Linked DNA regions of Asanoa sp. WMMD1127. The protein of the gene in region 2 binds, or shares a complex with, the protein of the main gene of each other region. Links are inferred from orthologs where the notes say so. Each region holds a gene or a part of one and is shown on either strand. Other genes may lie near its edges.

Region 1 (3,231 bases), 6.3 Mb from region 2 along the record:
CGCGGGGGACGGGGCGGCGCCGGGCAGGGCGACGATCACCCCGAGGGTGAGGGCCGGCGCCGCGAGGTAGCGCAGCCACCGGCCAGGTCGACTCGTGATCGGCATTTCACATCCTGTGTGTGATCGAACGGGGCGTCACCCGGACGGGGAGACGCGACAGAGGCCATCGTTCTCTTTCGGGTGACAAGACGCCAGGCCAGGCCGATGACGACAGGGTGTCGGATAGGGACACGAGCGGGTGGTACGGGCGCAGTGCCGCCGCCGGAAGTTGTCGGACGGTCGGAATAGACTTCGCGGTGCGATGCGTGCTCTCTTCGAAATCTCCGATGCCGACGGCCGGCCCGCCGTGCTCGCCGCTGCCGACTCCGCGGCCGACGGCGGCGCCGCGCGGCCGAAGCGACCCCAGCTCGACCCCGAAGCGCTGGTCACCGGCCTCAATGGCCCGCAGCGCGACGCGGTCACCCACGCCGGCTCACCGCTGCTGATCGTGGCCGGCGCGGGCTCGGGCAAGACCCGGGTGCTGACGCACCGCATCGCCTACCTGCTGGCCGCGCGCGACGTGCACCCCGGCCAGATCATCGCGATCACGTTCACCAACAAGGCCGCCGGCGAGATGAAGGAACGCGTCGCCGCGCTGGTGGGTGGCCGCGCGCGGCAGATGTGGGTGTCGACGTTCCACTCCGCGTGCGTACGCATTCTGCGTGCCGAGCACGACCACGCCGGCCTCAAGTCGACGTTCTCGATCTATGACGCCGACGACTCGCGCCGGCTCATGCAGCTCGTCGCCCGCGAGCTCGACCTCGACCCCAAGCGCCACCCGGCCCGCGGCCTGGCCGCCCAGGTTTCCAACCTCAAGAACGAGCTCGTCGACCCGGAGACCTTCGCCGAGCGGGCCAAGGGTCCGATGGAACGGGCGGTCGCCGAGGCGTACACCCTCTATCAGCGCCGCCTCAAGGAAGCGCACGCCCTCGACTTCGACGACCTGATCATGACGACGGTGCACCTGTTCCAGTCGCACCCGCACGTCGCCGAGACCTACCGGCGGCGCTTCCGGCACGTGCTGGTCGACGAATACCAGGACACCAACCACGCGCAATACGTGCTGATCAAGGAGCTGGTCTCCGGCACCGAGGGGCTGGAGCCGGCCGAGCTGTGCGTCGTCGGCGACGCCGACCAGTCCATCTACGCCTTCCGCGGCGCGACGATCCGCAACATCCTCGAGTTCGAGCGCGACTACACCGACGCGCGCACGATCCTGCTCGAGCAGAATTATCGCTCGACCCAGACCATCCTCAACGCCGCCAACGCGGTGATCAGCCGCAACCCGTCCCGCAAGCCCAAGCGGCTGTGGAGCGACCAGGGCGCCGGCGAGAGCATCGTCGGCTACGTCGCCGACACCGAGCACGCCGAGGCCGACTGGGTCGCCCGCGAGATCGACCGCCTCACCGACGACGCCGGCGCCCGCCCGGGCGACGTCGCGGTCTTCTACCGCACCAACGCGCAGTCCCGGGTCTTCGAAGAGGTGTTCATCCGCGTCGGCCTGCCCTACAAGGTGGTCGGCGGCGTCCGCTTCTACGAGCGGCGCGAGGTCCGCGACGCGCTCGCCTACCTGCGCGCGATCGTCAACGACGACGACACGGTCAGCATCCGCCGCGTCATGAACACCCCGCGCCGCGGCATCGGCGACCGTGCCGAGGGAGCCGTCGAGGCGCTGTCGTCCCGCGACCGCATCTCGTTCGGCGCCGCGCTGCGCCGGGCCAGCGAGGCCCCCGGCATCTCCAGCCGGGCCCTCAACGGCATCGGCGACTTCGTCGCGCTGCTCGACGGCCTGCGCGAGCTGTCCGACACGGCGCCGCCCGAGGAGGTCCTCGAGGCCATGCTGACCCGGTCGGGCTACCTGGCCGAGCTGGAGGAGAGCACCGACCCGCAGGACGCGGGCCGGGTCGAGAACCTGCAGGAGCTCGTCTCGGTGGCCCGCGAGTTCACCGAACGCGTCGAGGGCAACGACGAGCAGGCCACCCTAGCCGGCTTCCTGGAGCAGGTGGCCCTGGTCGCCGACGCCGACCAGGTCCCCGCCGACGACCCCGACCACCAGGGCGTGGTCACCCTGATGACGCTGCACACGGCCAAGGGCCTGGAGTTCCCGATCGTCTTCCTGACGGGGCTCGAGGACGGCGTGTTCCCGCACATGCGCGCGCTGGGCGACAACACCGAGCTGGAAGAAGAACGCCGGCTGGCGTACGTGGGGATCACCCGCGCCCGGCAGCGGCTCTACCTGTCGCGGGCGGTGACGCGGTCGGCCTGGGGCGCGCCGTCCTACAACCCGACGTCGCGCTTCGTGGCCGAGCTGCCGGAGGAACTGGTGCGCTGGGAGCGCACGGAGGGGGCCTACACGTCCTGGTCCGGCACCGGTGGAGGCGTGGGGAACCGCGGCGTGGGTGCGTCCGGCGGCGGTGCCGCGCGCGGCGGCGGCTTCTCGGGCGGCACGCCCAAGGCCGCGGCGCTGGCGGCCCGGCTGGGCATCGACGGCAGCAAGCTGTCGACGGCCAGCGAGCTGCGCCAGGCCGCGCCGAAGGTGGCGGTCGGGGACCGGGTCAACCACCAGCGCTACGGGTTGGGCCGCGTGCTCGCCGTCGAAGGCCAGGGCCCGAGCGCCCGAGCCCAGATCGACTTCGGCGACCAGACGATGTGGCTGGTCCTCCGCCACGCGCCGGTGGAGAAGCTCTAGCCCGCGGCTGCGCTTCACCCCGGGGCGGACCTCCTCGTCCGGTCCTCGCTCGACCGCACAATGCTGTTCGCATGGGGGCGAGGTCGTTCGTCGGGCTCGGCGCTCCGCCTTGTTCCCGTCATTCCCGCCCGCTGTGCTTGGGTGGTCGCGACGTTGCGGCTTGTCGCGGCCGACCCGGGCAGTGCGGGTTAGCGCGTGGCTTCGCCGGTGATCATGTGCGCTGGGTCCGGCCTGAGGTGGGGATCTGGCGCGATCGTGTGAACGTCGTCTGGATGAGACGCCGCCAGCCGTCATGGTAAGGCGCACACGATCATGTGCGGGCGGTGCTGGTCGACTTGATGCGACGCACTGGGTCAGGGGGCCCGCGTCCTCATCTTCTCGCGATGTGCTGAGCGCTCGTGCCCGTGGAACGTGCGGCTGAATGCAACCGCGGGGCTTGCGGCCAGGGGAAGCGAGACCACCCGACGATGGCTCACGTCCGCGCCAACCCCGTGCCGGTCGTC
Region 2 (3,184 bases):
AGCGCACCAGGCGGGCCAGCACCTTCGGTGGCAGGCCGAGCTCGCGGCGGAAGACCGCGGTGAGCTGGCGGCGGCTCCAGCCTGCCTCGGTCGCCAGGGCCGGCACCGGGACCGCGCCGCCGGTCGTCACCAGGCGGCGCCACGCGGCGGCCAGGCGGGGGTCCGGCTCCGGGGTGGAGGCCAGGCGGGCGCCGAAGGCTTGGTCGAGGAGCGTGAAACGCTCCGCCCAGGTCGTGGCCGCGCCGAGGCGCGCGGGTAGGTCGCGGAGCGGGCGGAGGGCGGCGCCGTCGAGTTGGTCGACGGACACCACCTGGTTGGCGAGCTCGCCCAGGGGGCGGCCGAGGATGCGGGTCGCGACCAGCGGGTCGAGCATCAGCTGGATGCCCGCGGCCGCGCCGGGTGCGGTGATCGTGTCGACCCAACTGTCGGACAGGCCCGCGGTGAACGAGGCGACGCTGGTCGCGCCGGCGGCCGGGTCGCGGGGGTCGCGTACGTCGAGGGGCGCGCCCCAGCCCAGCACCAGGACGCAGCGGGAGACCGCGGCCTCGCGGCGGGCGAGTGGGGTCGCGGCCCGCTCGACGTAGCCGACGTAGGGGCCGACGGCCCGTCGGAGCGTCCCGGCGGGCGCTCCGACGGTGTAGCCGATCACTTGACTCCGGCGACGTCCATGCCGCGTAGCTCCTTCTTGAGCTCGTGCACCTCGTCGCGGATGCGGGCCGCCAGCTCGAACTGCAGCTCGCGGGCCGCGGCCAGCATCTGGTCGTTGAGGTCCTGGATGAGCTGGGCCAGGTCGTGGCGGGCCATGCCCTGGGCCGACGTGCGCGCGGCGGCCTTGCCCTTGGACCTCGTCTCCGGGACCGGGCCCTTGCCCCGCGACATCTGGCGGCCGCCGCCACCCACGATCGCGCCGCCCGGGCCGTGCCCGCCGAGCGCGCCTTCGGTGTCTTCGGCCTCGCGGTAGATGTCGTCCAGGATGTCGTGGATCTTCTTGCGCAGCGGCTCCGGCGAGATGCCGTTGGCCTCGTTGTGCGCGACCTGCTTGGCCCGCCGGCGGTTGGTCTCGTCGATCGCCTCGGCCATCGACGGGGTGATCTTGTCGGCGTACATGTGGACCTGGCCGGACACGTTTCGGGCCGCGCGACCGATGGTCTGCACCAGCGACCGGCCGCTGCGCAGGAAGCCCTCCTTGTCGGCGTCGAGGATCGACACCAGCGACACCTCGGGCAGGTCGAGGCCCTCCCGCAGCAGGTTGATGCCGACCAGCACGTCGTAGTCGCCCTTGCGCAGCTCGCGGAGCAGCTCGACCCGGCGCAGCGTGTCGACCTCGGAGTGCAGGTAGCGCACCCGGATGCCGTGCTCCAGCAGGTAGTCGGTGAGGTCTTCGGCCATCTTCTTGGTCAGCGTGGTGACCAGCACCCGCTCGTCCTTGTCCGTCCGCAGCTTGATCTCGTGCATCAGGTCGTCGATCTGGCCCTTGGTCGGCTTGACCACGACCTCGGGGTCGATCAGGCCCGTCGGCCGGATCACCTGCTCGACGAACTCGCCGCCGGCCTCGCGCAGCTCCCACGGCCCCGGGGTCGCCGAGAGGAAGACCATCTGGCCGACCCGCTCGAGCACCTCGTCGAACCGCAGCGGCCGGTTGTCGGCCGCGCTGGGCAGCCGGAAACCGTGCTCGACCAGCAGCCGCTTGCGGGACGCGTCGCCCTCGTACATCCCGCCGATCTGGGGGACGGTCACGTGCGACTCGTCGATCACCGTGATGAAGTCGTCGGGAAAGTAGTCGAGCAGGCAGAACGGCGGGTCGCCGTAGGTGCGCCCGTCGATGTGCATCGAGTAGTTCTCGATGCCCGAGCAGAACCCGACCTGCCGCATCATCTCGATGTCGTAGGTCGTGCGCATGCGTAGTCGCTGGGCCTCGAGCAGCTTGTTCTGCCCCTCGAGCTCGGCCAGCCGCTCCGCCAGCTCGGCCTCGATGCCGTTGATCGCCCGCTCCATCCGCGCGGCGCCGGCCGCGTAGTGGGAGGCGGGGAAGATGAACAGGTCGTCGACCTCGCGGATCACGTCGCCGGTCAGCGGGTGCAGGTAGTAGAGCCGCTCGATCTCGTCGCCCCACAGCTCGACCCGGACCGCCATCTCCTCGTAGGCAGGGATGATCTCGAGCGTGTCGCCCCGGACCCGGAACGTGCCGCGGGTGAACGACATGTCGTTGCGCGCGTATTGGATGTCGACCAGCCGGCGGAGCAGCTGGTCACGGTCGACCTCGGCGCCGCGCTTGAGCCGCACCGCCTGGTCGAGGTATTCGGACGGGGTGCCCAGGCCGTAGATCGCCGAGACGGTCGCCACCACCACCACGTCGCGCCGCGTGAGCAGCGACATGGTCGCCGAGTGCCGGAGCCGCTCGACCTCTTCGTTGATCGACGAGTCCTTCTCGATGTAGGTGTCGGTCTGCGGGATGTAGGCCTCGGGCTGGTAGTAGTCGTAGTAGGAGACGAAGTATTCGACCGCGTTGTTGGGCAGCAGCTCGCGGAACTCCTTGGCGAGCTGCGCGCAGAGCGTCTTGTTGGGCGCGAGCACCAGCGCCGGCCGCTGCAGCCGCTCGATCAGCCACGCGGTGGTCGCGCTCTTGCCCGTGCCGGTCGCGCCGAGGAGCACCGAGTGCCGGTCGCCCCGACGCACCCGACGCTCAAGGTCGTCGATGGCTGCCGGCTGGTCGCCGGCTGGCTTGAAGTCGCTGATGACCTCGAAGCGGCCGTCGGTGCGGGGGATGTCCAGCGTCATGCTCTTAAAACTACGTCGGGGGTACGACATGTTCCCGCGACCGGACGATGCGTATGTGATCGGCTTCGATATTGTCATTGTGTGGGATAGGTCACCGCGCTACCGTTTGAGCGTAGGCCGCTCGCGGCGGCCGTCCGGGAACAGATCGGGCCTCCACACCGGCCGGTCGGTCCCGGCGCTGTGGTTGCAGCCCCGGCACATCACCGGCGTGCGCACCCGACGCGGTCGCGCGACGCGCAGACCGGCCGCCGCGAGCGCCCTGACCGGGCGGCGCCCGGCCCCGCACGTCACCTCAGCCACGATCAGCCGTTCAACCACGCGTGACCCTTTCTCGTCGGCCTGCCGAGCGGCGGCGCATCGTCGCGTTGGTCGTGCTCTCCTGCCTCTCCCTCGGATCGTTGGCCGG

What was found.
Region 1: the proteins of uvrB (region 2) and pcrA are in contact, whole or in part, in a crystal structure (PDB 7EGT), measured with the Thermus thermophilus proteins. The link is inferred for Asanoa sp. WMMD1127 from one-to-one orthologs. Residues at the interface, in WP_096411307.1 of Thermus thermophilus: Glu23, Leu25, Arg26, Asp27, Gly28, Glu29, Arg30, Phe31, Arg55, Glu326, Asp327, Phe328, Glu379, Ser382, Gln383, His398, Gly400, Arg401; in WP_096412145.1 of Thermus thermophilus: His654, Arg656, Phe657, Gln666, Asp668, Glu669, Lys680, Arg681, Leu682, Ser683, Lys685, Tyr686, Ala687.

The regions. Positions count from the first base shown.
Region 1 is NZ_JARUBP010000001.1:895,155-898,385, reverse strand. Bases 1-3,014 are described here. They hold pcrA (DNA helicase PcrA), read left to right. Parts: upstream 1-301; coding sequence 302-2,728; downstream 2,729-3,014. Other genes in these bases: O7635_RS04410 (bifunctional metallophosphatase/5'-nucleotidase), read right to left, coding at 1-105. UniProt on the Escherichia coli protein: A helicase with DNA-dependent ATPase activity. Unwinds DNA duplexes with 3'-5' polarity. Translocates on single-stranded DNA with 3'-5' polarity. Initiates unwinding more efficiently from a nicked substrate than double-stranded DNA.
Region 2 is NZ_JARUBP010000001.1:7,179,684-7,182,867, forward strand. The notes cover bases 213-3,179. They hold uvrB (excinuclease ABC subunit UvrB), read right to left. Parts: upstream 2,779-3,179; coding sequence 646-2,778; downstream 213-645. Other genes in these bases: O7635_RS34375 (helix-turn-helix domain-containing protein), read right to left, coding at 213-649; O7635_RS34385 (hypothetical protein), read left to right, coding at 3,099-3,179. Also shown: more of O7635_RS34375, read right to left, coding at 1-212; more of O7635_RS34385, read left to right, coding at 3,180-3,184. UniProt on the Escherichia coli protein: The UvrABC repair system catalyzes the recognition and processing of DNA lesions. A damage recognition complex composed of 2 UvrA and 2 UvrB subunits scans DNA for abnormalities.